4 regions of the Staphylococcus epidermidis genome follow, and region 2 is predicted to be linked to each of the others. Evidence: riboswitches for the same ligand, from Rfam matches in the RefSeq annotation. Region 2 holds a riboswitch; each other region holds the start of a gene.
The links. A riboswitch is a leader RNA that binds a small molecule or an ion and turns the genes downstream of it on or off. The one in region 2 is predicted to bind S-adenosylmethionine.

Region 1 (7,951 bases), 620 kb from region 2:
GTTGTCGACCAAGTTTTAGAATTAGATGAACAACGCCGTGAATTAATCAGTAAAACTGAAGAGATGAAGGCGAAAAGAAATAAAGTGAGCGAAGAAATAGCTCAAAAGAAACGTAATAAAGAAGACGCTGATGACGTCATTGCTGAGATGCGTCATTTAGGTGATGAAATTAAAGATATCGATAATCAACTTAATGAAGTAGATAATAAAATTAGAGATATCTTAATTCGTATTCCTAACTTAATTAATGAAGACGTACCTCAAGGTGATTCTGATGAAGAAAACGTTGAAGTTAAAAAATGGGGTACGCCACGTGATTTTGAATTTGAACCAAAAGCGCACTGGGATTTAGTTGAAGAATTAAAAATGGCTGACTTTGAACGTGCTGCTAAAGTATCTGGTGCTCGTTTCGTATACTTAACTAAAGATGGCGCATTACTTGAACGTGCTTTAATGAATTACATGTTGACAAAACATACAACGCAACATGGTTATACTGAAATGATGACACCTCAATTAGTGAATGCTGATACGATGTTTGGAACAGGTCAATTACCTAAATTTGAAGAAGATTTATTTAAAGTTGAAAAAGAAGGCTTATATACGATTCCAACTGCAGAAGTACCTTTAACAAACTTCTATAGAGATGAAATTATTCAACCAGGTGTACTACCTGAATTATTTACAGCTCAAACTGCATGTTTCCGTAGTGAAGCAGGATCAGCTGGTAGAGATACTAGAGGGTTAATTCGTTTACATCAATTTGATAAAGTTGAAATGGTTCGTATTGTACAACCTGAAGATTCTTGGAATGCTTTAGAAGAAATGACACAAAATGCTGAAGCTATTCTTGAAGAATTAGGTTTACCATACCGTCGTGTTATCTTATGTACTGGCGATATTGGTTTCAGTGCTAGTAAAACATATGATTTAGAAGTTTGGTTACCAAGTTACAATGATTATAAAGAAATCAGTTCTTGCTCTAACTGTACTGATTTCCAAGCACGTCGCGCAAATATCAGATTCAAACGTGATGCTGCTTCTAAACCAGAATTAGTACACACATTAAATGGTAGTGGTTTAGCAGTAGGTCGTACATTTGCAGCCATCGTTGAAAACTATCAAAACGAAGATGGTACATTAACAATTCCTGAAGCATTAGTACCATTTATGGGTGGCAAAACTAAAATTGAAAAACCAATCAAATAATCATATAAACTTAACTAGATGATTACAATATTAAAAAGTTATTTAACTGTCGATAAGATTCTATAAACTTATCGACAGTTTTTTAATATATAAAGGCGAAATTGGTATTTTTATATTCAATTAGGGATGGATGTCTAAAATAGTTTAAAATGATTTTCACGATTTAAAATACTGGTATAAAAGCGATTTTATAGATACGGTTGTCTGACGTCACACAAACGAATGTCTAAAAAATAGTGAATATTTATTGTCATAGATTGAGTTATAAAATCATGAAAATAGTACATGAAATAGCAAGTATTTATCTTTTAGATAACGCCTGTAAAAATATAAAATAGTGGAAATTGATTTTTTAAACGTTATCATTCATATTCAAAATATTTAACTTAGTTTGTCAAACAACGTTTATTTTTATATAACCATAAAATAATATCATAAAGAAGCTATATGAAATTCGAAGTATAATGCCAATGTTTCATATAGCTCCTATTCTAAATATTAAAATTTAATAATTAAATGTATCAATCGTCCTATTCATTTGATGCATAGCCTGAGAGTGGGTAATGATCTGAGTAATCATTGTATTTGTATGTTTTTCCCCAAGATTTCACGGACCATTCTGGTGACTTCACTCTATGTGTATCATTATGCCATGAGCTTGGTTGTGCATGGTCACGATCTAATAAAATATAATCTAAGTGTTGAGGTTCTAATTTAGGATAATTATATTTCGCAATACTATTACTGCTAGTATCCCAACTATATGCATTACCATCGAATTGAGTAGGTAATGAAACATTTAAGTTATTTGCCATTTGTTGATATTCATCTGAATCTTTAATGACATTTAAGTCACCACCGATATAGACGGGTTCATTTTTAGGGATATTCTTGTCTTTTATAAACTGTTTAATTTCACTCATTTGACTCTGTCTAATGTCTTTATCTTTTCCTTTAAAGCATGTTGGATCTTCAGCTTGTAGATGTGTTCCGATAATATGGTGGTATTTGCCATTCTTATTAATTTTAATGTAGGCAAAGCCTTTATTACCTGCCATATCAGCCCCACAACCTTTTTTATAAATATGTTGTTCTTGTTGTACGATAGGCCATTTACTCACAATACCAACGCCACCACTTACTTTTTTAATTTTTCTATAAGTACCAGAAGTATTTTGCCAACCTTCTGTACCTTTACCAACGATAGGTGTTTGATAAGGGTACTGTGAATGTAGACGTGTTGACAATCTTTTTGAAGCTTTTTTATCAAATAATTCATTTAGAATCACGACATCTTGATTTTGAATGTAATCTGCTTTTGAAATTAAATCAGCGCGCTGAGATTGTCCCCAATTAGGGTAGATAGCAGTAGGTAAGAAATACACGTTATGTGTAGTGATTTTAAGACTGTCTTTAAAATCACGTTCACTCGCATATGTGATAGTCGAAAATACTAAAAATAAACTACTTAAAACCAACAAAGTAGTTAGTATACATTTACGTTGCCAATTCAATATTGTTACACCTCGTTTCATTTGATGGTGTGATTATATCAAACAAAATTAAGTATCTTTTGAAAATTACTATTTCTAAATAAAATTTTAATAAAAAATTAAAAATCAATGATGTTTTAAAGAGTTGCAAAAGTTCAGTAACTATTATTTTTTGATAATTTTTAAAAGTAATGTTGTAAACATTTTGATTTTAAAGCTAAAAGTTAAAAAGAGGGTCTAAAAATAAGAAAGAAAATTCTGAAAAATAAAACCTTTACATATTAACTTCTTTAGACATCGGTATGTATGACGTCACACATACCGGTCTTTAAATATATTGAATAAAATAATTAAGTGTATTAGACTGATTTTATTATTTTATTGGAGAGACTGGGGATGATAATATGACTCACCTTACGTTTAAACAAGGTGTGAAAGAGTGTATTCCCACGTTACTTGGTTATGCTAGTGTAGGACTATCGTTTGGAATTGTGGCAGTCTCCCAAAATTTCAGTGTTTTAGAAATTATTTTATTGTGTCTGATTATTTATGCTGGTGCAGCCCAATTTATTATTTGTACATTAGTGATTGCAGGCACCCCTATTTCTGCAATTGTGCTTACAACACTTATCGTTAACTCTCGAATGTTCTTATTAAGTATGACTTTAACACCTAATTATAAGCAATATGGATTTTGGAATAGGGTAGGGCTTGGAACGTTATTAACAGATGAAACTTTTGGCGTTGCTATAACACCATATGTTAAAGGTGAAAAAATTAACGATCGATGGCTACACGGACTAAATATTACTGCTTACTTATTTTGGACTGTTTCCTGTGTAATCGGTGCCATTTTCGGAGAGTATATTTCAAATCCTGATGCGCTTGGCCTAGACTTTGCCATTACCGCAATGTTTATTTTTTTTATGTATATCTCAATTTGAAGGGATTAAGAAATCACGATTGAGAATATATATTGTACTCATTGTATTTGTGATTGTGATGATGCTTCTTCTAAGTTCAATTCTACCTTCATACGTAGCAATTTTAATAGCCGCAATTGTTGCTGCATTGTTAGGGGTGGTGATGGACAAATGACGACAGATTTACATACATTAGTACTTATTATTTTATGTGGCGTGGTCACATTACTCATTAGAGTTATTCCATTTGTTATGATATCGCGTGTCAACTTACTAGCAATTGTAATTAAATGGCTTTCTTTTATTCCTATCACTTTATTTACAGCTCTTATTATAGATGGTGTAATTCAACAACATGATCATGCATTTGGTTATACGCTTAATTTACCTTATATTATTGCAATCGTGCCAACTGTGATGCTCGCTATTTTCACACGTAGTCTAACAGTGACAATTCTCGTAGGTATATTTGTCATTGTTTGCTTACGTTTAATCTTTTAATCTTTGGAAATCATATCAATTCATTGAACTTACAGAAAAAGTTAGTTAAAATTAAAATAATTAGAAAATTTAGACTATTAGAGACGAAATACATTTCTACATCACAATACAATTAAATTACCTAACCTTATTTTGAGAAGCAGAGGGATTTGGCCCGTAGAAGCTTCAGCAACCGACTTTAAATAGCACGGTGCTAATACCAACGAGCAACTCGAATGATAAGTACGATAAGTGCCTTTACATCATTTGAGTAAGGCACTTTTTTAGTTGAAGGAGGTATGGAACTATTATGACGAATTACACGGTTAATACATTAGAACTAGGTGAGTTTATAACTGAATCTGGTGAAACGATTGATCATTTACGTCTACGTTATGAACATGTAGGACTTCCTGGTCAACCCCTTGTAGTTGTTTGTCATGCACTTACTGGCAATCATTTAACATACGGTACGGATGCGCAACCTGGCTGGTGGCGAGAAATCATTGATGGTGGCTACATTCCAGTTCATGATTATCAATTTCTTACATTCAATGTCATTGGAAGTCCATTTGGTTCGAGTTCTAAATTAAATGATGACAACTTCCCAGAATATTTAACATTGAGGGATATCGTTAGAGCTATTGAGTTAGGTATACAAGCATTAGAATTTAAGAAGATTAATATTCTCATTGGAGGCAGTTTAGGTGGCATGCAAGCGATGGAATTGCTTTATAATCGTCAATTCGAGGTGGAAAAAGCAATCATATTAGCCGCTACTGATAAAACGTCCTCCTATAGTCGTGCTTTTAACGAGATTGCAAGACAAGCTATACATATAGGTGGTAAAGAAGGTTTAAGTATCGCACGTCAACTCGGCTTCCTCACGTATCGATCGTCTAAAAGTTATGATCAACGTTTTACACCAGATGAAGTAGTGAGCTATCAACAACATCAAGGTGATAAGTTCAAAGAATATTTCGATTTAAATTGTTATTTAACACTGCTAGACGTCTTAGATAGTCATCATTTAGATAGAGGGAGAGATGATGTTGATGAAGTCTTTCAATCGTTGGAAACGAAAGTACTAACTATGGGCTTTATTGATGATTTACTTTATCCTGATGATCAAGTAAGAGCTTTAGGAGAACGTTTTAAATATCATCGTCATTTCTTCGTACCAGATAATGTTGGACATGATGGTTTTCTTCTAAATTTTAATGATTGGGCGCCTAATTTATATCATTTCTTAAATCTGAAACAATTCCGACGTAAATAGGAAAGTTTTATAATAGAACAAAATCCCCATGAGCACGCATAAGAAATACTAAACAGTGCAGAGTAGGTAAATTTTTCTTTGGAATAAGATAAGTATTATTTGGCATAAAAATAGTCCTACAGAAGATTATATAAGCAAAGCATATTTCATATGTCGTACTTATGCATAACCTGTCACTGGTAGTATGACTTTACTTTATTGTTAAATTTTAGCAAAGAGGTTAAAATAGGAGTTATAGTCAAAAAGTATGGGAGTGGCGTATGTGTTTTCAAAAATACAACCTAAAGCAACTATTTTAGCAATTATTTCATTATTAGTAGTCGCTTTAGTAACACATGTATTACCTGTTCTCGGCTTGATTTTATGTTTATTTGCAACGATTCCCGGTATTGTTTTATGGAATCGTTCCATACAATCATTCGGAATTAGCGCATTAGTAACAGTTGTACTTACAACATTATTAGGTAATACATTTGTCTTAAGTATGATGGTCTTAATCTTATTATTAAGTGCGATTATTGGACAATTACTTAAGGAAAGAACATCTAAAGAACGAATTCTTTATATTTCAACAGCTTCATTAAGTTTAGTTACACTTATTGGATGGATGTTATTACAAACATTCGATAAAATCCCGACGGCAGCTGTATTAATTAAGCCTTTTAAAAATGCAATGCATCAGGCTTTCTTAACAAGTGGAATCGATTCAAACTATAGACAGATTCTTGAGGAAAGTTTCCGACAAATGACGGTCCAACTCCCTAGTTTTCTAATTATAGTTATTTTCATTTTTGTCTTAATTAATCTGATTATTACATTTCCAATTTTACGCAAATTTAAAGTAGCAACACCTATTTTTAAACCTTTATTCGCATGGCAAATGAGCCGTAATTTACTATGGTTTTATCTTATAGTACTTATTTGTGTCATGATTGCAAGTGAACCAAGTACGTTCCAAAGCATCGTGTTAAACTTTGATGTTGTGTTATCATTAGTGATGTACATCCAAGGATTAAGTGTCATTCACTTCTTTGGTAAAGCTAAAAGATGGCCGAACTTCGCAACAATTCTTGTTATGGTAGTAGGGACACTTCTTACACCGGCAACGCATATTGTTGGATTACTTGGGGTAATTGATTTATGTATTAATTTAAAGAAAATAATAAAAAAATGATGATTAAAAAGTGATTAGAGGTGGAAGAATGAACCGTCAATCCACTAAAAAAGCTTTGCTCATACCGTTTATTTTAATGGTACTCACTGCCATAGCACTTGTCGTCGTGTGGTTTATTTTTAACCAATTAGTAGCAGGTATTGCTACAGCTATACTCATTGTGATGATTATTATTAGTGGCGTGTTATTGAGAAAAGCATTTCTAAAAATGGATAGTTATGTGGATGATTTAAGTGGTCACATCTCGGCAAGTAGTAACAAGGCGATTAAGCACTTGCCTATAGGGATGATTGTGTTAGATGAAGATAATCACATTGAGTGGATGAACCAATTTATGACAGATCACATTGAAACGAATGTGATTTCTGAAAATGTCAATGAAGTCTTCCCTAACATATTAAAACAACTGGAAAAAGTTCAAGAAGTAGAAATAGAAAACAACAATTATTACTATCATGTACGATATTCAGAAAACGAGCATTGTTTATACTTCTTTGATATGACTGAAACTGAACGTACAAATGAACTATATGAAGATTCCAAGCCGATTATTGCAACAATATTTTTAGATAATTACGATGAAATCACTCAAAATATGAACGATACACAACGTTCTGAAATTAACTCTATGGTGACACGTGTGATTAGTCGTTGGGCACAAGATTACAATATTTACTTCAAACGTTACAACTCAGATCAATTTGTAGCTTACTTTAACCAAAAAATATTGGCTGAACTAGAAGATTCTAATTTTGAAATCTTAAGCCAATTAAGAGAGAAGAGTGTGGGTTACCGCGCACAACTAACATTAAGTATTGGTGTAGGTGAAGGCACGGAGAACCTTATTGATTTAGGTGAATTATCACAATCTGGTTTAGACCTCGCGTTAGGTCGTGGTGGTGACCAAGTTGCAATTAAGAATATGAACGGCAATGTAAGATTCTATGGTGGTAAGACTGACCCTATGGAAAAACGTACGCGTGTACGTGCTCGTGTGATTTCACATGCCCTCAAAGATATTCTTACTGAAGGCGATAAAGTTATCGTTATGGGACATAAGCGACCAGATTTAGATGCTATAGGTGCAGCTATCGGAGTTTCGCGCTTTGCATCAATGAATAATTTAGAGGCATTTATCGTTCTTAATGATTCTGATATTGATCCGACATTACGTCGTGTTATGGATGAGATTGATAAGAAACCGGAACTAAAAGAACGCTTTGTAACATCGGATGAGGCTTGGGATATGATGACTTCTAAGACGACTGTCGTTGTTGTAGATACACATAAACCTGAAATGGTCTTAGATGAAAATGTCTTAAATAAAGCAAATCGCAAAGTAGTCATTGATCATCATAGACGTGGCGAAAGCTTTATTTCAAATCCATTACTT
Region 2 (7,951 bases):
CAAATCCATGTGCTGTTGAATCATGATATTCTTTTTTCTTTTGCTTATATTCTAATGTTGTTAAACGTCTTTCCTTTTCAACAAAAGAGCGATAGTAAAAGAACATTTGAGTTCCGCCATTCTCTCTTTCAAAGAACTCTACTTCAATGACATCCTCTTCCTCACTTAGTCCTGGCATTCCAATCGTCATCTTGATATATTCATCTAAAACTAACTCTTCATATGTACCTTCAATGATGTTTTGTTTACCGTTTCTACTATCAATGATGCGATACTTTCCTCCCTCTTGAATATCTGCATCAAATGATTTATTCGTGCGTTGAGTGGTCATAAACCATTTTTTTAAGATATCTGTTTTTGTCCATGCCTCATAAACGACCTCTGGTGTATATTTGAGTAATCTCTCAATGTCGATTTCTACATATTCATTTTCCACATTATATTTTGCCATTTCATTTCACCTACTTTCACTCTTAATACTATTTTAACGTATTTGAGCTAGGTCACAAACTTTGAGCTCTATAAAATTAAATTATATTAAATAAAACTTATAATTTTAGTGATTTTTAACTTTTTAAATTCAAGATTGAGTGTATAGTCTTGTCTTTATCAATATTTTACTGTTATTCTAAATTGTTTGATACTCAACTTAAAAATAAAATACAGATGGTGTGTATCAAAGAGTCATTATAAAACTGTCAACAATCATAAGATTGTTGACAGTCAATATATACTATGGGGCATATTTTATTTCTTTGACGATTGATTTAAACGAGGTACTCTTAAAATAATTGCTACTAATCCACAAACACCTAATAATATTGGATAAATACTATATTGTAACATTAGGAATGGGGAAATTCCGGCTACACCTGCTGCTGAAATCACTTGTGGACTGTATGGTAATAATCCTTGAAAACACCCACCAAAGATATCTAATATACTTGCTGATTTCCTTGGATCGACATCATATTCATCAGCAATATTTTTAGCTAATGGTCCAGCCATAATAATAGAAATTGTATTATTTGCTGTTGAAATGTCAGCTGCACTCACTAAACTCGCTATACCTAGTTCTGCACCACGCTTTGATTTTACTTTTGACCTTACAAAATTAAGCAACCAATCAATACCACCATTATGTTGGATAATTCCTACTAGACCACCTATAAGCAATGCAATCATAGCAATATCTTCCATTCCGATAATACCTTTAGAAATAGCATTTAAAAGGCCATTCCAACCAAAAGAACCATCAATCAGTCCAATTATACCGGCTAATACAGTACCTCCTATTAATACAATAATTACATTAATACCAACTAACGCAAGAATCAAAACTAATAAGTATGGTATGACTTTAATTAAATTATAATCATAGTTTTTAGTATGATCTATAGAAATACCATTTGTTAAAAAGAATAAAATGATGATTGTAATAATCGCACCTGGTAGTACAATTTTAAAATTGACTTTAAATTTATCACTCATTTTTGTTTTTTGTGTTCTTACTGCTGCAATAGTGGTATCAGAAATCATAGATAGATTATCACCAAACATCGCTCCCCCAACAACTGTTGCCATGGCTAATGCAGCTGGTACATCTGTTGCTTGTGCAAATCCAAAACCTACTGGTGCAATAGCTGCAACTGTGCCAACAGAAGTCCCCATTGAAATTGATACAAACATACAAATAATAAATAGCCCAACAATTATTAGATTTTGAGGAATAAGTGATAAGCCTAAATTAACTGTAGATGACACGCCTCCCATTTTTTCAGCAGTCGTCGAAAAAGCTCCAGCAAGGATAAAAATAAGCATCATCAAAATGATATTAGAGTGACCTGCACCTTTTGTAAATACCTCTACTTTTTTTGCAAAAGTTTCCTTGCGGTTCATAAGTAAGGCAACAATAACAGTAATTGTAATAGCAACATTTAATGGCATAGTGGTAAAATCACCAGAAATAATACCAACACCTAGAAATAGTAAGACAAATAACAATAAAGGAATTAATGCCCAAGCATTGCCATTCTTCATCTCTTTCATAATCTAACCTACTTTCCCGTATAATGGATTGATAGATTTTATACTAAAAAATTCCTATCTATTTAATCAATAACTCAAAAATAAAAAACCAGGACACGTAATCATGCCCCAGTCTCAGTTAACGTCGTGTTTAACCTTATCTTCTAACCTTCTCGGTTACTGGAATTGGCACATGATACAATGTTGCCGAAGCTTCTTTGGGCCAGTCCCTCCACTTCTCTTGATAAGTTATTGAATTGTGTTTAACGTTACAAGATATTTGCAATAACGTCAACACTTATTATTTTAAATATTTTAATAATAGTTTACATATTTTCAATAATAGTAAAGTATTTTTCGAAAATAGCCACACTTATTGATGCTAAGATAAAAATCGTTACTGCAAGTCCAAAAATAACCATCAACTTTAAATATAATGATATGAGCATTGAAATGATTACTACAACAATCACAGTAAAAAATATACACTTAAGACGTTGTGCTTTATGTCTTGATATTACTTTACGTTTTATCCGTTCAGATGATAACGTCTCCTCTAATTGAAGTGATGTAATATGTAATTTTGTTTCTAATAAAACCGCAGTACCCACTGTTGATACTAGAATAAGCATCACTATCCATAAAGGCTGTTGCTTTATAAAGCCAACCACGTAAATACCAAAATATAGTATGCCCGAAATCATACCAAGGATACGATCGAGTTTAGGGCTCACCCATATCATATGATTTCTAATATTATTATTAACAAAATATACATTTTTCAATCCATTCGTTATAAAAGCAATAATCACTATGACATGTATCAATGTGGGATAATCATTAAAAACGTAAAAGATAATCAGTCCTATGACGAAAATGAGCAATGGCATGAATTTATATAGATATGCTTTCATCAATGACACCCTTAAAATGAGATTTACATATGTATTTTTATTTTTATGAGGTAGGCCGATTAACCGTAAATGTTTGACCTAACAAAGAGTAATCATTTCCAGCTAACCTAGCTACCGGATTTAATTGATTTGCATCAATTTTACTATCTTCAAAATAAACTTCTTCATCGATATGGTACACGACAATTTCACCAATTATCAAATCACTCCCGTTATCTTTGTTGCCCAATTGTACTATTTGATGAAGCTTACACTCAAACCTTACTTTTGCTTCTTTGATTGCTGGAACTTTAATTAAATCTGAATCAATCATACTTAGAGAGGTTCTTTTAAGTTCATTAACACCATATTCTAACGGGGCAGCAGTTTCATTCACATCATTAACAATAGCCTCATCAGTAATATGCACTACAAACTCACCTGATTGTTCTATATTTATTGAGGTGTCTTTTCTATTTCCCTTTGTACGTTGAACAGCAATTGCAATCATAGGTGGTGTATGATTAACTACATTAAAAAAACTAAACGGGGCTGCGTTGATATCCCCTTTTAAATTTTGAGTAGTTACAAATGCTATCGGCCTAGGTATAATACTTCCACTAAGTAATTTATAATTTTGCATATCTGAAAGTGTTTCAGCTTTTATTTTTTTCACTATCAATCAATCCAATCAATTTTTATTAAAAATATAAAATTTACTATTTAACTATTGTTGTCCCTTTGCAGACATAATTATAAATAAAAAGTTAAAGAAGATCGTATATTCAATTGAATCACTGTTAGCCTATAAGATAAGAAAGCCTAGGACATTGATATTTGTCCTAGGCGCTTATTATCATAAACAAATCTTATATTAAACTGTATAGGTTTGTATGATGTTTAGCACCTTCGTCGTGCTTTCACTTCGAAAAATATATACTAATCAACATGCTATAGTTAAGTTAATCTATTTGAGTCCCACCAGTCACACCATATACTTGACCGGTAATATAACTTGCATCATCAGAGGCTAATAACACATATGTCCCAGCACATTCAACTGGCTGGCCGGCACGTCCTAACGGTGTGTTTTGTCCAAAAGTAGGTATAGCGCTTTGTGGTTGTCCACCGACAATTTGAAGTGGTGACCAAAACGGTCCAGGTGCAACACAGTTAACACGAATACCTTTAGGGCCAAGTTCGGCTGAAAAACTCTTTGTTAAAGATATAATTGCAGCTTTCGTTGCAGCATAATCATGAAGAATTGGACTAGGATTATAACCTTGAACTGAAGATGTTGTTGTAATCGAGCCTCCTGGTTGTAAATACTCAAGCGCTTTTTGGACTGTCCAAAATACCGGATAGACATTCGTTTCAAACGTTTCGGTAAAATCTTGAGTTTTAAACTCCGATAATTCATCTTGATAAAGTTGATGACCAGCAACCAACGTTACATTGTCTAAACCACCTAATTGCTGATAAGCCTTTTCAACCATGTCATAGTTGAATTGTTCATCTCTAATATCACCAGGAATTAAGATAGCTTTTTGCCCAACATTTTCAATAATCTGTTTTACATCATCGGCATCTTGTTGTTCACTTGGTAAATAATTAATCGCTACATCTGCACCTTCTTTAGCATAAGCAATTGCTGCCGCACGTCCAATTGCTGAATCGCCACCAGTCACTAGTATTTTAAAGCCATCTAATCGATGGTGGCCATGATAAGAATCTTCCCCACAATCTGGTTGTGGTGACATTTTAGCTTGTATACCTGGAACTTCTTGTTCTTGTTTTTCATAATTATCAGTTTTAAATTTATTGCGCGGATCTTGAGCTGACATTTCAAATCATCTCCTAATTCATTTAATGCTTTCTGTATACCCAGTTATCATGTACGTTTAATCATAGAAAATCTGAAATCACTTCAATTTATAAAATTATGTCAATAAACGTTGAACGAGCTGAACGAAATATTGAGGAACTTTTTCCAAAATACGCTCATCTGGATGATATTTAGGATGATGTAAATCATATTTACTGTCGGAGCCAATAAATGCGAAAACACCGGGGTATTCTTCTGTATAACCTGAAAAATCCTCTCCAATAGTAACCGGTTCATCGAGCATTGATACATGATAGCCAACATTTTTAGCGACCTCGATTGCTTCTTGTGTTAGATGTGCATCATTTACTACTGCACCAGGTAGTCTTGAATAAGTTAAATCAATATCCACATTAAAAACACGACTTAAACCATCAGCAATATTTTTCATCCTATTTTCAATATAATGACGTATATCCTCATCGAATGAACGAACAGTGCCCTGTATATAAGCTTTGTCAGCTATAACATTCCATGTGTTACCACAAGAAATTTCACCGATTGTTACAACTGCACTATCAAAAGCTGATAAATTTCGACTCACAATAGTTTGTAAACTATTGATAAGTTGTCCTACGACGATGACTGGATCATTTCCTTGCTCAGGTTTTGCAGCATGCGCACCTTTACCTTTAACATTAAACTCAAAACGATCGACAGCAGAGGTAATTGCACCCGATTTAATAGCAAATTCACCAACTTTTAAAGTGGGATAATTATGAAAACCAAGTACTGCTTTAGCTCCTTTAAGTACTCCAGTATTTATGATTTCAAATGCACCATGTCCTAATTCTTCAGCAGGTTGAAATATTAATCGAACGCGTCCATTTAATTCATCTTCAATCTCTTTTAGTTGAATACCAGTAGCTAATATACTTGCCATATGAATATCATGACCACATGCATGCATTGCACCTTGATACTTTGATGTAAATTCATGCTTCACTTGTTCTTCTATAGGCAAAGCATCAATATCTGTTCTTACTGCTATCATTTCCTCTCCTTGCCCAATTTCTGCTACTAAACCTGTTTTTAAAGGTACCTCCAGTATACGTATACCATAACTTTTGAGTATTTTTCGTAACTTTTCTGTAGTTTCATATTCTTCATCTGAAAGTTCAGGATATTGATGAAACGTTCTTCTCCAATCTACATAAGTAGAATAATTTGTCATATATCGCTCAGCCCTTTCTCACACTTCAAATTTATTCATATACTTAACTAGTGATTTATCATTCTTTTAATTAACTTAATTGTCAATTTTATTAAGAGTATCTTAACATTTTATCGGAAAATTCTAAATATTCAACATTTTTGAGAGCTAGTTTATTAAAATTATTTAAAAAAGCGAAAACATTTTTAAACAGTCACATTTATCATTAATTACTGCCTAGCTTATCGGAATATATGATAAAAATGCATTAAAAATTCTCTTTCATATTAAAATGAACAATCTTCACAATAAATGGTTAGTACGATTACGACAACAAGTGTGACATTTTAATTAGTGATTAACACGCTATTTCTCATTCAGTCATAAACTGTCAACATGTTAAAATGCCCGAGACATCAACGAATATCACAGGCATTTTGAAACTAAATATATCTAAAATTATTAAATTTTTACATGACGACTTCTAACTTTAAATTAAACAATGATGTACTAAATTAGCAACTAATTTAGCAGTTCTTTGATCTGAATCATACGTCGGATTCATTTCAGCTATACTTATAGATTTTACTTTTTCACTTGGAATGACCCGTTTAGCAAGTTCGAAAACTGTATGTGGATATATTCCTAGGACAGCTGGTGCACTGACTCCTGGTGCAAATGCACTATCTACTACATCCATGCAAATTGTGAACATAACCGTATCATGATTATGGATAAAACGTTCTATCATATCTTTAATGGGGGGAGATACCTGATGTAGTAATTCATCTGCATATACAAATTGAATATCTTTTTCTTTAGCATAATTAAATAAAGCTTGTGTATTACCACCTTGAGATATACCTAACACTAAATAATCTGCATTATCATCTTCTTCTAGAATCTGTCTAAAACTAGTACCAGAGGTTGAATAACCCTCATCGCGTGTGTCAAAGTGCGCATCTATATTAATCACACCTATTGACGACTCAGGATAAACTTTACGAGTAGCTAAATATTGTGCATATGCTATATCATGACCGCCACCAAGTAAAAATGTTTGTTTATGTCGTTTGATAGACTTAGCAGCAAGATCTGCGAATTCGCGCTGTGTATCTATTAGCAACTCATGATTGTGTTCTACATTACCATAATCTATAATCTCTTCACATTGATTCAAATCTGGCAATCCAGCAAAAGCTCGCTTAATGGCATTGGGACCTTCTTTTGCACCTACACGTCCTTTGTTTAATTCTACTCCTTTATCAATTGCATATCCTAATAAGCCCACGCCTTTGTGTTCATCCGAAAAATCTAATTGACTTAAATCACCGAATTTAACAGTTTGGAAGTGTCTAAATTGTGTAGGATCAGTTTCACTATCTAAACGACCTGTCCATAGATTAGATTGTGCAAGTTGATACATGATATATCCCCCTTGATTTTTTATCAGTTAAGTTAATTAAAGTATAACTATTGACTTTTTCTTAATCAATGCTTGCTCTTTTAACATACCCATATAATGATAAAATTATTTACGATTAGCTAACAAAATGATTCAAGACTATTACATTTTGATTATAATTAAAATAGACAATTTAAACATATGCTTGTAAGATGTATAATTGTAAATAAATCAATTTAAGCTTGTTACCTAATGGAGGTTACATACAATGAAAAACTCTAGATTTTCTGGGTTCCAATGGGCTATGATGGTCTTTGTATTTTTCGTTATCACAATGGCATTGTCCGTGATACTCAGAGATTTTCAAGCGACTATCGGAGTGAAACGTTTTGTCTTTAGTATTAAAGATTTAGCTCCTTTCATAGCTGCAATTGTGTGCATATTAGTATTTAAGCACAGAAAAGAACAATTAGCAGGATTGAAATTTTCTATCAGTTTAAAAGTGATTGAGCGTCTACTTTTAGCACTCATTCTACCACTTATCATTTTAATGATTGGCTTGTTTAGCTTTAATACTTATGCTGATA
Region 3 (7,951 bases), 1.1 Mb from region 2:
AACGCTGTACCAAACCAACAATATTGGTGTGTAAAAGATCTTAAAGAGTGGGGGTTTGGATTATTTGAAGGGGAAAGTATCGAGTTATTAAGAGCTATTAAACAACCTAGATATTTGTATGGTGACGCTGTTGTACCATTTGGTGGAGAATCAAGATCTGAAGTTGAACACAGGGTTTATCGAGCACTCTATGAAATGATGGATACAACAGATGGAGAGACAATTCTAGCAGTGAGTCATGGTAGCACTATTGGTTTGTTTGTAAGAAATATATTAGGGTATGACAAGGGAAGTAAATTTGAAATAGGAAATTGTAACATTGTAAAATTTGAATACGATGGAGAAGAATTTATCTTTAAAGATTTAATTAATCCCATTAAAAAATAGTTTACTTACAAGATAGTTTTAATAATAAATGTACATTAATTGTTCAATAATTATAGAAAAATCAACATAGCCTCAAATGATTTGTGTAATTTCATTTGAGGCTAAATTTTTAACTTTTTTGTATATGGGAATCACTTAAATAATATATGTTTTGCTTTACTGATTTTTGAAATAGTCATTTTAAATATTCATATAAACTCATGATTAAAAAGCACTATATCGATGTATGGACATAATAATGAAAATGTTTAAAAGGTAAATATAAGCATTTTAATCTGATGACTCAGTTGTTGAATAAATGAGCCAATTTTCGTCAAAATATTCATTGCCAATTTTGCTAGCGTTTTTTTCAAAAGCAAGATTTTCAAAACCTATAGAACTAAAGAACACTTTAGCACTTATATTGTTTGATGCAATAGCAATCATCAATGTTTCAATATTTTGTTCTTTAGCGTATTGAATAATATGATTAATTAATTCTCGGTTAACAATTTCATCATTATTTTTAACAAAATTATTTTCAAGAATAGCTTTATGGCATTTACCTACATAATTCATTTGTTTTAAAGTGCATGTTGCAACAAGTTCATCATCTTCAAAAGCACCAAATATATTCCAATAATCAGTATGATTAGACAAGATAGTTTTGAGTCTATCAATGCTAACATTTTCTAAATAGTAACGATCCCATTCATAATTATGGTGACCAAATTTCATTAATTCAATATAGGAATCCAAATCGTTTTGATTCAATAAACGGATATTGTTCATGGTGACCTCCCATTAAAAGAAATAACATAAATAAAAATGATTTTTGAAATTAAGACTTATTAAATACATAATAAAAGAATTATTAAAAATACGCAATAATCGTTTTGTTACTATAAAAAACATTATTGACAACATATTTAAAAATTGTTTTTAAAATTAATTTTATATTTTTGTCAATTGGAAAATGATGACTTTGAAATGAATTTATCACATTTTATTTTATCAATATTTTGAAAAAACGAAAGGTATATTTTGAATCTTTACAAAAAATTATTGAAAAGTATGTTATAAAGGCCAATTAAACAAGTAAGATTGATAACATAAGAAATTTAAATTAAATAAAAAAACGAGGCTGGTACATAATTCCCTAGCATAATAGCCAGTAAATGAGTTTTCATAAATTCATTTACTAGCTATTTATTTATAATACTTCGTATTGTTGGCTCGCTTTCTTAGGGGACAGCTTCAGCCTGTAGTCTTCAGCTTGTCCTGTTCCCTCAAGAGTCTCGCCAAAATACTTTTAAAAAATAAAGCCCTTTCGTATAATTTAATAAATATCAATAAACTAAATTAACGAGGTGCCTTATGTATAAAGAATATAACTTGACTCAACATACTCTGCCAATGGAAACTTCAGTTCTTATCCCCACAAATGATATTTCACGACATGTAAATGATATTGTAGAAACAATTCCCGATACTGAATTCGATGAATTCAGACATCATTGTGGCTTAATATAAGAAAAGTAACAGCTCAACGAGCTGAAAATAATCAAAAAAATTATAAAAAAGACAATTTCTATATTTTTTCAATAGAAATTGTCTTTTTTACTTATCTTGAACCTTTTTGTCCCAGCCTCAAAAAACCACCCACAATTTGATAACACAAATTGTGGGTGGAGAATATAATTAATCGATAAAATGTTATTCTACTACTTCAACATTTAAGTTTACATCGATATTGCCACGTGTAGCTTTTGAATACGGACAAAAGTCGTGCGCATCTTGTAAATATTTTTCAGCATCTTCTTGTGATAAAACATTTTTAACTTTTGCATGAATATCAACGCTAAGTTTTGGGCTTTCGGCATCTGGATCGTCTTCCAAGCGTACCGTTAACGTTACTTCAGGTTCAGCATCGCGCACTTTATTTTGTTTTAAAATTAAATCAAATGCACCATTAAAGCATGAAGCGTAACCTGCAGCAAATAATTGTTCTGGATTAGTCGCTTTACCGTCAGCTTGTTGTGGTGGTAATACATCTACATTTATTGCATTATCGTCAGTATGGACATGACCTTTACGTCCACCTACGTTAGTCGCTTTAGTTTCATATTGAACTGCCATCATTATTACCTCCTCAAATTGTATGTATTTTATTGATACCCACCAGTAGATGTACTTAATCATTCGTTTTAAATTTTAATAATAAGTTTAGAGATATTTGTATGAATGAAAGAAAATCATATAAAATAAAATTACTATAGTGTACGAAATGAGGGATAGAATGACCCATGTAGATATTGCAGCGACAATTGCACCAGAAGACAAGCTTTCTAAAACTTTACTCAAAGATATAAAAGTAAACGAAGAATCAATAGATATCATTGAATTGCGCATTGACCAATGGCCATCATTTAATAAGGCATTATTAAATGAAGTGATTAAGCAATTAAAAATATTCCATTTGAAAATATTAGTAACATATAGAACTTCAGTTCAAGGAGGAAAAGGAGCTGTAAATGAGCAAGAGTATTTAAATATACTAGGTGAATTAATTGAGTGTCCACAATTTGATATGATTGATATTGAGTGGAGCAGTGCCGTCAAAATTGAAAAATATACGCATCTTGTTCAACGTGCACAACAAAAAGGGCTCGAAGTTGTTCTTTCGCATCATAATTTTCAAGAAACACCTGCTTTAGATGAACTTAAATTTATTTACTTTAAAATGCAAAAACTCAATCCTGAGTATTTAAAGCTTGCGGTTATGCCCAAATGTCAAGAGGACGTGTTACATTTATTAGAAGCCATGTCACTCACAGCGAAGCACACAACATGCCGAATTGTCGGTATATCGATGTCTAGTTTGGGTAAAGTCAGCCGAATTGCTCAAGGCGTATTTGGTGGAACGCTGTCTTATGGTTGCATAGAAGAACCACAAGCACCCGGACAGATACATGTCTCTAAGTTAAAATCCATGGTTTCTTTTTATGAGGATTAACTTGTAAGTTTGAATTCAATAACAATGTATCTTATAATTGATAATGGTTATCATGTATAAAATAAAGGGAGCGAAATACATTGGAATTACAAGAAGCTATATCTAATCGTAGAAGCGTCAAAAAATTTAAACACGATATGGTGGTTGATGATCAAACGGTTTACGATGCAATATATAAAGCTACTGACGCTCCAAATCATGGTATGAGAGAACCATGGAGATTGGTTCATATTTCAAAAGATAAACTCGGTGATTTTAGTAGGGATATCACAAGATTTGCTTTTCCAGATAGTCCGGATAAGCGAGAGGATCACTTTCATGCAGTAACAAATTTAGGTGGCATGTTGTTGTTGATTTTAAAAGATGATCCAAGACAACGTCAAAGTCGTGAAAATTATTTTGCATTTGGAGCTTTTGCTCAAAATTTAATGTTACTTTTATACGAAGCGGGTATTGGTACTTGTTGGAAGTCGCCACAATATATCTTTGATCCTAAAATACGAAAAGCTTTGGGTGTAAAGGATAATGAAATATTAGCAGGATTTTTGTATCTTACTGATTTAGAAGAAGTACCAACGAAGGCTAAACGTAAAAATAAAAATCTTATTACCGAATTTGAATAAATCATCCGTGATATTGAGCGTGTATTAAAATTTAAAATTAGGTGAGATGGAATTTGTGTTTATCGTTTCACCGATACAGTGAGTAACAGAGTTGAAAACATAAGTATTTACTTTAGTTACTGACGAATAATACAAGAAAAACCTGAGACGTGTGATGATGTCTCAGGTTTTTTAGTTAAATATTATTGATCTAAATGTTCAGTCAAGAATGATTCAACTTGTTCAGGTGATTTAGCATTTGCTGAATGCAAGTGTGCTAATTTTTTACCATTTTGGAATATTAAAATACTTGGGATACCCATAACATCATTTTCAGTTGTCACATCTTCTAATTCGTCACGATCGACCACATACCATTGATAATTATTATATTTTTCAACAATTGGATCTATCCACATATCCATCGCTTTACAATCTGGACACCAGTCGGCTTCAAACTTGATAATTACTGGATCAGTACTACCAATAGTAGAATTAAATTCTTCGGTTTGATGAATATTTTTCATCACTATCTACTCCTTTTGTAATTTGGTAAACTTATTATAACGAATGACTGCACATTAACAAAAATATTAGCTTGAAAATTAAAGCGTTCAATTAAATATCATGATATATTTAAGTTAATAGAGAGAAGGAGGTAAAAGGTAATTGATTAAATTTTATCAGTATCCGAAATGCACAACGTGCAAAAAGGCTGCAAAGTTTTTAGATGAGCACGATGTGAATTATGAATCCATTGATATTGTTCAACATACACCGACTAAAAAAGAATTCAAAAATATCGTAGATAAAACGGGTGTGAATATTAATAAGTTGTTTAATACACATGGTATCAAATATCGCGAATTAAATTTAAAAGAGAAACTTAAAAATATGTCTGATGATGAAAAACTAGAACTACTTGCTTCAGATGGAATGTTGGTTAAACGTCCATTAGCTATTTCTGGTAACCATTTGACTTTAGGATTTAAAGAAAATGAGTATCAACACCAATGGTTATAGGTGTGATATTAATTTAGAGAAAGTGAACATTAATAAAAAAATATAAATTAAAATGGTGTTTTGTATATTTAAAAACGAATTTTAATTCATTTATTCTTTGTAATAATAGTTGAATGAATAATATGTGTGTGGCATTATTAAATTGTAATTAAATTAATCAGGAGGGGATTCTCGTGGCAGTACCGAGCGAATTTAAATATTCTAAAGAGCATGAGTGGGTTAAAATTGAAAATAATGTAGCAACAATTGGTATTACAGAATACGCACAAAACGAATTAGGTGATATCGTATTTGTTGAGCTACCTGAAACTGACGATGAATTAAATGAAGGTGACACATTCGGTAGTGTGGAATCAGTAAAAACAGTATCAGAGTTGTATGCGCCAATTTCTGGGAAAATTGTTGAAGTTAATGAAGAATTGGAAGATAGCCCAGAATTTGTAAATGAATCGCCATACGAAAAAGCATGGATGGTTAAAATTGAAATTAGTGACGATAGTCAATTAGAAGAATTATTATCAGCAGATCAATACTCAGAAATGATTGGTGAATAATGATTGCAAACTCCTCGATTAGATTTAATCAAGGAGTTTTTTTATAAGGAACAACTTTAATCTGGAACGTAAGCCAAAGCCCATACATAAGTGACACTAGCAATTAAAAATTGCAGTGAAAAAGAGGAACGCCTGAGCAAAGCTCAAGCATAAGTGACACTAGCAATTAAAAATTGCAGTGTCACTAAATGTTTAGGTTTTGGGGATTTTGTGAATGATGATAGTGATAGTTACTTTGACGCTTAGAAGGTGGATTGACATGGCTATTGTAAATAAGGTTATTATTGTTGAAGGTAAATCGGATAAGAAAAGAGTACAACAAGTAATCGCTGAACCTGCAAATATCATTTGTACACATGGCACTATGAGTATAGATAAGATAGACAACATGATAGAAACACTTTATGACAAACAAGTTTATGTTCTTGCTGATTCTGATGATGAGGGTGAAAAAATTAGAAAATGGTTTAAACGTTATTTAAGCGAAAGTGAACATATTTATGTTGATAAAACGTTTTGTGAGGTTGCTAAGTGTCCTAAAAATTATTTAGCACATGTATTAAGTAGATATGGTTTTAATGTAAAAAAAGAAAAGAAACTTATGAATAATTTAAAAACTGAAAGGCTAGTTTTAGTAAATGAATAAATTGAAGGATATTGAAGACATAACTGTTAATTTTAATAAAGAAAAACATCTCATATTTGGTTATACACCAATGTGTGGAACATGTAAGATTTCTGAAAGGATGTTGGATATTGCTAATGAAATCTTACAATTGCCAATAAAAAAAATAGATCTTAATTTTTATCCTGAATGGAGTAAAGAGAAACAAATTATGTCTGTTCCTGTTTTGTTGCTTATGCGTAGAGAGGAAGAGATAAAAAGAATCTACGCATTTCAGTCAGTTACTTATTTGTTAGAAAATTTAAAATAATTATTGACGAAACATTAGTACGATGGTAGGATTAATACAAATTAAATATGCTTTAACTCTTATCGAGAGAGGTGGAGGGATGTGCCCTAAGAAGCCCGGCAACCGTCTAAAATAGAAATGGTGCCAATTCACATAAAGTATAACTTTAGAAGATGAGAGAAAGAACATTTCAACAAATGCTTTCTCAAATTTTCTAAAAATTGAGAAAGCATTTTTAATTTGATTACTAAGCAACATAAGGAGGCTATTAACGTGATTAAGCTAAACCAAATTGTTAAACGCTATCATACCAAGGATAAAGATGTTCTTGCTGTTGATCACGTTGATTTAAACATTGAATCCGGCTCTATTTTTGGTGTGATTGGTTTCTCAGGAGCTGGCAAAAGTACGCTTATAAGAATGTTTAACAACTTAGAATCTCCAACGTCAGGTGAAATCATTATAGATGGTGACAATATAAGTCAATTATCTAAATCACAGTTACGAAAAAAACGACAAAAAGTGAGTATGATTTTTCAACATTTTAACCTGCTATGGTCAAGAAATGTATTGAAAAATGTAACATTTCCATTAGAAATTGCTGGCGTTCCAAGTGGTCTAGCTAAACAAAAAGCATTGGAACTCATTGAACTTGTCGGCCTAAAAGGTCGAGAAAGTGCGTATCCGTCTGAATTATCAGGCGGACAAAAACAAAGAGTGGGTATTGCGAGAGCATTAGCTAATGATCCAGATGTATTGTTATGCGATGAGGCAACAAGTGCATTAGATCCACAAACTACAGATGAAATTCTAGATTTATTATTGAAGGTAAGGGAACAACAAAATTTAACTATTGTACTTATAACACATGAAATGCATGTTATACGAAGAATTTGTGATGAAGTTGCTGTAATGGAAAACGGTAAAGTTATCGAACAGGGAGCGGTAAGTAAAGTATTTGAGAATCCACAACACGAAGTAACAAAACGTTTTGTGAAAGATGATTTAAACGATGATTTTGAAGATTCTTTAGAGTATTTGGAGCCATTAGATCATGATGCATATATCGTGAGGTTAAACTTTACTGGTGAAAATACGACTGAGCCTATCATATCTTATATGACGAAGACGCATAACATAGATGTGAATATTCTTGAAGCAGATATTAAGAATACTAAAAACGGTTCGCTTGGATTTTTAGTTATTCACATACCACATATAAGTGAAGAACATTTCAAGCAATTTAAACATAATCTTCACGAACAACACGTTAATGTGGAGGTGCTAAAACATGGGTAAATCTTATGGTGAAATATTTCACGAAATGGTGACAATGCCAAATGTTCAGTGGCCAGAGGTTTGGCAGGCAATTTTAGAAACTCTATATATGACTGTTGTTTCGACGCTTTTTGCATTTGTCTTTGGACTTATATTAGGGGTATTACTCTTTTTATCTGCGAAAAGTAACTCATTGGC
Region 4 (7,951 bases), 400 kb from region 2:
TCAATTCTTTCCATTTGGTTGTCGCTTAATTCAAAATTCCATACGTCTAAATTTTCTTCTATGCGATGTGGTGTTACGGATTTAGGTATAACAACAACATCGTGCTGAATATTCCATCTTATTACAACTTGGGCTGGAGTTTTTCCTACTTCATTAGCTACTTCATTTATGACTTCATCATGGAGAATTTGTGAATTCATTAATGGAGACCATGATTCCATGATAATATTTTGAGCTTCTAAATACTTTCGTAATTTATTTTGTGTTAAATAAGGATGAAATTCTACTTGGTTAATGACCGGTTTAATAGAAACTTGGGCAAGCAATGCTTCAAAATGTTCTGGAGTAAAATTGCTCACACCAATATTTTTCACCTGATTTTGTTTATACAAGTCTTCCATACCTCTCCAAGTATCAATCATTACCGCTTCATTTGTACCTGGCCAATGCATCAGATATAAATCTAAATAATCCAGTCCTAATTTTGCAACAGATTGTCGATAGGCATCTTCCACATTTTGACGTCCAAAATCAGTTAGCCATAATTTAGAAGTTATAAATAAATCTTCACGACTTAAACCAGTCGATTCTAATCCTTCTTTAATACCTTGACCTACCGTTTCTTCGTTACCATAAATCATTGCCGTATCTATACTTCTATAACCCCGTTCGATAGCATATTTTACAGATTCTCTACATTCATCGCCATCTTTTACTCTATAAGTTCCGAGCCCTATTTTCGGCATTGTTCTTCCGTTATAAAATTGAACCGTCTCCATATAATCTCTCCTTTAATCATTGTAATTGAAAAGTTTACTAGTAATACATACCCTATTTTTACTATTTAAAAAAGTAATACTATCAAATCAAAAAAGCCTTCAAAACAATTAATTTGTAGTAATTGTTTTGAAGACTATAATAAGCACTCATATGAAAAATAAAGTAATTTCTTTAATAATTTAATTGAATGACTCGATTTTATCCATGATATCTTGTAAATCATCCACATTGTACTGTATGCGTCCATGGAAAACAAACTTGTTGAAGAATTCATCTAATTGTTCAGGACCAACTAAAACTTTAACATTTGATGACTGCGTATAATGAGAAATTGTAACATCATTATCCTTTTTAGGATTAAAATACAGTATTGATGTAGGCGTATATTTGGTATTCAATTCATTTTGTAAATCTCCTGCTAATTTTTCAATATGTTTAATCTTATCTGAATAATTAACAAAAGATAATGAATGTTGATCTTCATTTTGATCTAAGACCAATGTCTGCGGCTGTGATGAATCTAAGTCGAGCGTGTCAAAAACTTGTGACATCGTAGGTAATTCTTTAAATTGCGCACCACTAATACCATTATAAACATGGCCTTTTAATAATTGAGAATCAATTATATATAAGCCAGTTCGTGTAAGTACAAGATGACTCACACGTTCAATATTAGTTAACTCATTACTAGGCAAGAAAATATTTGCCATAATATGCATATCTTCAGGGCGTATTCTCTTTTCATTTACTAGTCTCTCACGAATACCAATTAATCGCATATCTGTAACATATTCACTATGATTTTTTGAGAATAGTTTCAACGCATCAATTTCACGATTTTTGTTACTAACTGTCACGTCAAAATCTTCTTTTTGTTTTGTAACAACTTTTTTATTCTCAACTCTCTCTTTTTCTAAAGCTTCTTCATGAGATTCTTTTAGATGTTGTTCTTTTTCTTTATAATGTGCTTCTGTTTGATTTTTCACTTTCTTCTTACTATGGTTCGCTACTAAGAAGAGTACAAAGAATAAAACAGCCACAAGTATTGCAACAATTAAGCCAATTACTGTCGGTGAAGAAAAATCCATTAAAACAACGCTCCTTTATCAGTTTCAATAACTCTAATTATAATAGAAAAAAGGCTTATTTTCGACATATATTTTATAATTATTTATTTTCTATTTTACAAGTCATTGAATTTCAACAGCATCTTTTAAAACATTGACTTTATCTAATTTTTCCCATGGTAACAATACGTCTGTACGTCCAAAATGACCATACGCTGCTGTTTGTCTATATATCGGTTGTTTTAAGTCTAACATTTTAATGATACCTGCTGGTCTTAAATCAAAATGCTTTCTTACAGCTTCAACTAATCGTGCTTCTGAAACCTTTCCAGTATCAAACGTATTAATTGAAATGGAAACGGGTTCTGCTACACCAATTGCATATGCAAGTTGTACTTCACATTGTTTAGCTAAACCAGCTGCAACAATATTTTTAGCTACATATCTTGCAGCATAAGCTGCCGAACGATCTACTTTAGTAGGATCTTTACCACTAAAACAACCTCCACCATGACGGGCATATCCACCATACGTATCAACTATAATTTTACGTCCAGTTAAACCAGCATCTCCTTGAGGTCCTCCAATAACGAAACGTCCAGTTGGGTTAATGTAAAATTTAGTTTCATCATCTAATAAAGCTTTATCTACAGTTGGGTAAATAACATGCGTTTTAATGTCCTTTTCAATTTGTGCTAACTCTACATCTTCAGCATGTTGTGTAGAAACTACAATGGTATCAATACGTCTAGGTTTGTCATCTTCACCATATTCAACAGTCACCTGTACTTTTCCATCTGGACGAAGATAATCTAAAATTTCATCTTTTCGTACATCAGCCAATCGTTTAGCAAGTTGATGCGACAGGAATATAGGTAGAGGCATATACGTATCAGTTTCATCAGTTGCATATCCAAACATTAATCCTTGGTCACCTGCACCTGTTGCTTCAATTTCTTCTTCAGAAATATCATTTCGATACTCAAGAGCTTTGTCTACACCCTGTGCAATATCAGGAGACTGTTCATCAATCGCAGTTAACACTGCCATTGTTTGTGAATCATAACCATATTTTGCTCTAGTATAACCAATATCTTTAATCGTTTCTCTCACCACTTTAGGAATATCTACATAAGTAGTTGTTGAGATTTCTCCAGAAATAAGTGCCATTCCTGTTGTTACTGTTGTTTCACATGCTACACGAGCATTGGGATCATCCTTTAATATTTCATCAAGAATGGCATCTGAAACTTGGTCAGCAATTTTATCAGGATGGCCTTCAGTAACTGATTCTGAGGTAAATAATCGTTTATTGTATGTCATCATTTTCTCCTTTAAATAAATTACGAAAATTCTCTTTAAATATGAGAGCTAAATAAAAGAGCCTTCTTCACTATATAGATAGAGAGAAGGCTCTTAAACGTCCATTCGCTCTTATCGTTCAGACCATATTTGTCTGCAAACGGTTTGGCACCTTTCTTTAAATAAAGAGGTTGCTGGGTTTCATTGGGTCCATGTCCCTCCACCACTCAGGATAAGAGAATCCGTTAAACTTAATAATATCTAATTCAAAGTATGTTGTCAATTTTATACATTGTCACTATTTCTATTTTAAAGTGGATAAATTCAATCGGTATGTTATACTATCTAAATGTAAGGGCTTACATAAATTATCGTATGGAGGGATTGGGTATGTCTATAGATACATACACAGAAACACTTAAGATAAATCAGCTAATAGAAAAAGCTACATCACATTTTCAACTATCATCAACACAATTATACAAAAAAATTTTAAAAAATCATGAGGGTGAGTTAACTGAACTGGGGGCAATAAATGTTAAAACAGGTAAGTACACTGGTCGTTCACCTAAAGATAAATTTATAGTCACTGAACCATCGTATAAGGATAATATAAATTGGGGAGATATCAATCAGCCCATGGATGAAGAAACATTTCTAAAACTTTACAATAAAGTACTCGATTATTTAAATCAGAAAGAGGAACTTTACATATTTAGTGGATATGCAGGGAGCGATAAAGAGTCACGTCTTAAACTTAAGGTGATAAATGAATTAGCTTGGCATAATTTATTTGCTCGTAACATGTTTATTCGTCCAGAATCTATAGATGAAGCTCAAAATATAAAACCCAACTTCACAATTGTTTCAGCACCTCACTTTAAAGCTAATCCCAAATTAGATGGGACACATAGTGAAACATTTGTCATTATATCTTTTAAACATAAAGTGATTTTAATTGGTGGCACAGAATATGCTGGTGAAATGAAAAAAGGTATTTTCTCTGTAATGAACTATTTGCTTCCAATGCAGGATATCATGAGTATGCATTGTTCAGCTAATGTTGGAGAAAAAGGAGATGTAGCACTATTCTTTGGATTATCAGGAACTGGTAAGACGACGCTTTCTGCCGATCCAAAACGTAAGTTAATTGGTGACGATGAACATGGTTGGAATAAAAATGGCGTTTTTAATATTGAGGGTGGATGTTATGCAAAAGCAATTCATTTATCTAAACAGAAAGAGCCTCAAATTTATAATGCTATTAAATACGGAACAATATTAGAAAACACAGTTACAAATGATGACGGTACGGTAGATTTTGATGATAACACCTATACTGAAAACACTCGCGCCGCCTACCCTATTGACTATATAGAGAATATTGTTACACCTTCAAAGGCAGCACATCCGAATACGATTATTTTCTTAACCGCTGATGCATTTGGAGTTATCCCTCCTATTTCTAAGCTAACTAAAGATCAAGCAATGTATCATTTCTTAAGTGGATTCACGTCTAAACTAGCTGGAACAGAACGTGGTGTTACTGAACCTCAACCTTCGTTTTCAACTTGCTTTGGTGCACCATTCTTACCTTTAAGTCCAACAAAGTACGCTGATTTACTTGGAAATTTAATCGATATTCATGATGTAGATGTATATCTAGTAAATACTGGATGGACAGGTGGTAAATATGGTATAGGGCGAAGAATTAGTCTACACTATACTCGTGAAATGGTAGATCAAGCTATATCAGGTAAATTAAAAAATACTAAATATATTAAAGATGATACATTTGGCTTAAATATTCCAGTTCAGATTGACAGTGTACCTACAACTATTCTGAATCCTATCAATGCTTGGAACAATAAAGATAACTACAAAGCACAAGCTTACGATTTGATTCAACGCTTTAATAATAACTTTAAAAAATTCGGCAAGGAAGTTGAACATATTGCCAACAAAGGTGCATTTAATCAATAATTAATATACACATTTATCACGCTAAATTTAAAAGCATTGTGCCTGAGAAAGCTTTTAATATCTCGGGCACTTAAATTTTTATTTAAATGACGATGGAAATAATAATACATTTATTTGAGGATATCTGGATATGATAATACATTTCTAGAGTTTCAAACAGTCTCTTTATTTAATAACTAATTATTCCTAATATCTACATTGCTATCATCAACTTGTATAATCCATTGTCACTATATATTTAAATTTTTATTTTCGACGTCGTTCATCCATTGATGTATATATCGAATTACGTCTCTCATCGCAGGAGGTCGTGGTACATGACCTTCATCCAATTGATAATAGGTTTGATAATAAATTCCTTTGGATTTTAATTTTTTTTCTAAATCATAAGCTTGATGTATTCCAACTTGAATATCTTTGCCACCATGAATAATGAGAATAGGAGGACTATCTTTTTTTATAAATTGCATTGCATCTCTGCTTTTATAAGCTTTCGCATCTTTTTTTGGATGTCCAACCATTCGTCGTAGCATACCTCTCAAGTCAACTCGTTCTTCATACATTAAATGTATATCAGATACGCCACCCCAAATCATATAACTATCTACAGGCAAATCATTAAAAGTAAGTAATCCTTGTAGACCTCCACGTGAAAATCCTACCATATGTATAAATGCAGAAGGATAGTTTTGATTTAAAAGTCGAATCAAATGCGTTACATCATTTAAATCACCGCGGTAAAATTCATCTCTTCCTTCACTTCCATTATTTCCTCTATAGTAAGGACCTATAACTAAAGTATATTCATTTGCAAATTGCATAAGTCTTGCAGCTCTCACTCTTCCAACTTGCCCTTTACCACCTCTTAAGTATATAACGATACGTTTGATATCTTTTTTATTTTTCGGAATCATCATCAGAGCCTTGACTTTTAAATAATCTACAAGATATGTTACTTCATTAAAAAAATGAGTTTCATATTCGATTGGCATGCGCTTTTCCTTAATAAAATCCAAGTGTTTTCACCCTTTCCAAACAATGAAGAATCGCCTTATCATTGATTAAAAAACTTCTTTTATTTAAAGGAATATCATTAATTTGATGATAAAGACAAGGGCCTAAAGTCTCGTAATAGGTATCTACATATTCCAAATGACTTACTTCAACGAAGTAAACGTCCTTTATAAACGGCTCATCATGCTCCATTTTTATACTATACTGTGCAAAATAATAGATAAATTTTGCGATTGCCCCCGTCTCTTCGTATAGTTCTCTAATTACTGCTTCTTTACTTTGTTCGCTTATTTCAACTTTACCACCAGGAAACTCTATCCCACGATGTTGATGGTTTGTAAATAATAACTGATTATTGTATACCGGAATTGCAAGAACGTGATTGCCATTAGGCATATCATTTTCATTTTTATAGTTCAATGTTACAATCCTTCCATCTCTATCCTCAAACTCCACGTTCCTCACTTCCTCTCATCCTGTGTTAAAATATAATTATTAAATATTTAGTTGGAGGCCTTTATCAATGTTGAAAAAAATATTATTATCTCTAGTTGTATTTTATCAACGTTTTATTTCGCCACTTACACCACCAACATGTCGATTTTATCCAACATGTTCACAATACACTAGAGAAGCCATCGAATACCATGGTGCACTAAAGGGACTTTATCTCGGTGTACGACGCATACTTAAATGTCATCCATTGCATAAAGGTGGCTTTGATCCTGTTCCATTAAAAAAAGATAAAAATTCTAAAACCACACATCATCATTAAACTTTGTTAAGTAAAGAACGTTTGACTTTAGGGGGAGTGAAATAAATCATTCCCCCTTTTAATATGCCACTTGTCTCTACGATATCGTTAGAAAAATAATAACCGTGTGGCGTAATATCACCCGGATAACTTCCTTCTTTAGCTAACATTGCTGTAAAATATCTACTTAGACCAAACTCATACATGCCCCCAACTACAAACCTTATATTTTTTTCTTTCAAAATTTTCATGGCGTTTAACATTCTATCTATTCCCCCAAGTCTAAATGGTTTTAACACGACGACTTGTATGGGATATTGCTGAATTATTGATTGTATTTTTTCTATAGAAAGTGCCTTTTCATCGATGGCAATTCTAGGAAAAATAGACATATCAATATCATTTAAATCTTCTAGAATTTTAAAAGGTTCTTCAATATATATAATATCTGATGTATTTACGTTGGCTAATTGTAAAAATGATGGCTTTGTTAATGATTCATTTGCATCTATAGCAATATCACAATCAAAATTTAATAAACGTATAGTTTCAAGATCTTTGATGAGTGATGTTGACCATTTAAGTTTTATACGTTTCGGTCTTGTTTCTAATAATGTTTCAATTTGACTATTAGTTAAGCCACTAACTGTAGCACCGTATTGTACTTCAAAATCATGCAAGTCGTTATACATTTGATAAACAGCCATGACAACCATTGATCTAGCAGCTGGCGCATCATTCATTTGATTTAGGTAAGGTAACCATGAATCAAAAGATGTCATATCTTTATGAAGTACTTGCGGTATCCACTGTCTTAATCTGTTTACGACTGTGAGTATTGTTTCTTTATCATACCAATTAGTTAAAAATGCATTACATTCTCCATAATAAGTTTCTCCACTATAAGTTACTATTTCCGTAAACAAACTTTCTCGATGCGTTAACTTCACTTTCGGTGTTGAAATTGGTGATTTAAAAGGTTCCTTATAAGTATATAGATTGATTGCCTTAACTTTCATTATTCTTTCCCTCATTCAAGTCTTCACTTTTG

Region 1: it holds a riboswitch for S-adenosylmethionine, as region 2 does, so the genes downstream of both, metX (homoserine O-acetyltransferase MetX) here and FNL83_RS02945 (Na+/H+ antiporter NhaC family protein) in region 2, are expected to answer to the same signal.
Region 3: it holds a riboswitch for S-adenosylmethionine, as region 2 does, so the genes downstream of both, FNL83_RS09430 (methionine ABC transporter ATP-binding protein) here and FNL83_RS02945 (Na+/H+ antiporter NhaC family protein) in region 2, are expected to answer to the same signal.
Region 4: it holds a riboswitch for S-adenosylmethionine, as region 2 does, so the genes downstream of both, metK (methionine adenosyltransferase) here and FNL83_RS02945 (Na+/H+ antiporter NhaC family protein) in region 2, are expected to answer to the same signal.

Annotation. Positions count from the first base shown of each region.
Region 1 covers NZ_AP019721.1:11,370-19,320, forward strand. Annotated here, with positions in the region: gene serS (serine--tRNA ligase) at 1-1,209, shown strand, start outside; gene sph (sphingomyelin phosphodiesterase) at 1,740-2,723, opposite strand; partial or broken gene FNL83_RS00050 (AzlC family ABC transporter permease) at 3,107-3,800, shown strand; gene FNL83_RS00055 (AzlD domain-containing protein) at 3,797-4,126, shown strand; SAM riboswitch class I at 4,251-4,351, shown strand; gene metX (homoserine O-acetyltransferase MetX) at 4,416-5,384, shown strand; gene FNL83_RS00065 (YybS family protein) at 5,632-6,558, shown strand; gene FNL83_RS00070 (DHH family phosphoesterase) at 6,587-7,951, shown strand, end outside.
Region 2 covers NZ_AP019721.1:626,636-634,586, reverse strand. Annotated here, with positions in the region: gene FNL83_RS02950 (SRPBCC family protein) at 1-451, opposite strand, end outside; gene FNL83_RS02945 (Na+/H+ antiporter NhaC family protein) at 748-2,049, opposite strand; SAM riboswitch class I at 2,183-2,279, opposite strand; gene FNL83_RS02940 (hypothetical protein) at 2,355-2,942, opposite strand; gene FNL83_RS02935 (flavin reductase family protein) at 2,986-3,597, opposite strand; gene FNL83_RS02930 (SDR family oxidoreductase) at 3,884-4,765, opposite strand; gene FNL83_RS02925 (amidohydrolase) at 4,862-5,980, opposite strand; gene hutG (formimidoylglutamase) at 6,450-7,385, opposite strand; gene sdpC (peptidoglycan release complex CPBP-like subunit SdpC) at 7,633-7,951, shown strand, end outside.
Region 3 covers NZ_AP019721.1:1,937,882-1,945,832, reverse strand. Annotated here, with positions in the region: gene FNL83_RS09495 (histidine phosphatase family protein) at 1-387, shown strand, start outside; gene FNL83_RS09490 (GNAT family N-acetyltransferase) at 658-1,158, opposite strand; partial or broken gene FNL83_RS12255 (hypothetical protein) at 1,545-1,732, shown strand; gene FNL83_RS12105 (hypothetical protein) at 1,762-1,899, shown strand; gene FNL83_RS09475 (organic hydroperoxide resistance protein) at 2,083-2,505, opposite strand; gene aroD (type I 3-dehydroquinate dehydratase) at 2,666-3,382, shown strand; gene FNL83_RS09465 (nitroreductase family protein) at 3,463-4,005, shown strand; gene FNL83_RS09460 (thioredoxin family protein) at 4,188-4,511, opposite strand; gene FNL83_RS09455 (arsenate reductase family protein) at 4,654-5,007, shown strand; gene gcvH (glycine cleavage system protein GcvH) at 5,181-5,561, shown strand; gene FNL83_RS09440 (toprim domain-containing protein) at 5,821-6,207, shown strand; gene FNL83_RS09435 (thioredoxin family protein) at 6,200-6,496, shown strand; SAM riboswitch class I at 6,553-6,655, shown strand; gene FNL83_RS09430 (methionine ABC transporter ATP-binding protein) at 6,749-7,774, shown strand; gene FNL83_RS09425 (methionine ABC transporter permease) at 7,767-7,951, shown strand, end outside.
Region 4 covers NZ_AP019721.1:1,022,981-1,030,931, reverse strand. Annotated here, with positions in the region: gene FNL83_RS05235 (aldo/keto reductase) at 1-779, opposite strand, end outside; gene FNL83_RS05230 (hypothetical protein) at 960-1,868, opposite strand; gene metK (methionine adenosyltransferase) at 1,971-3,170, opposite strand; SAM riboswitch class I at 3,279-3,388, opposite strand; gene pckA (phosphoenolpyruvate carboxykinase (ATP)) at 3,540-5,132, shown strand; gene FNL83_RS05215 (alpha/beta hydrolase family protein) at 5,363-6,148, opposite strand; gene ytkD (RNA deprotection pyrophosphohydrolase) at 6,135-6,602, opposite strand; gene yidD (membrane protein insertion efficiency factor YidD) at 6,673-6,921, shown strand; gene menC (o-succinylbenzoate synthase) at 6,918-7,919, opposite strand; gene menE (o-succinylbenzoate--CoA ligase) at 7,909-7,951, opposite strand, start outside.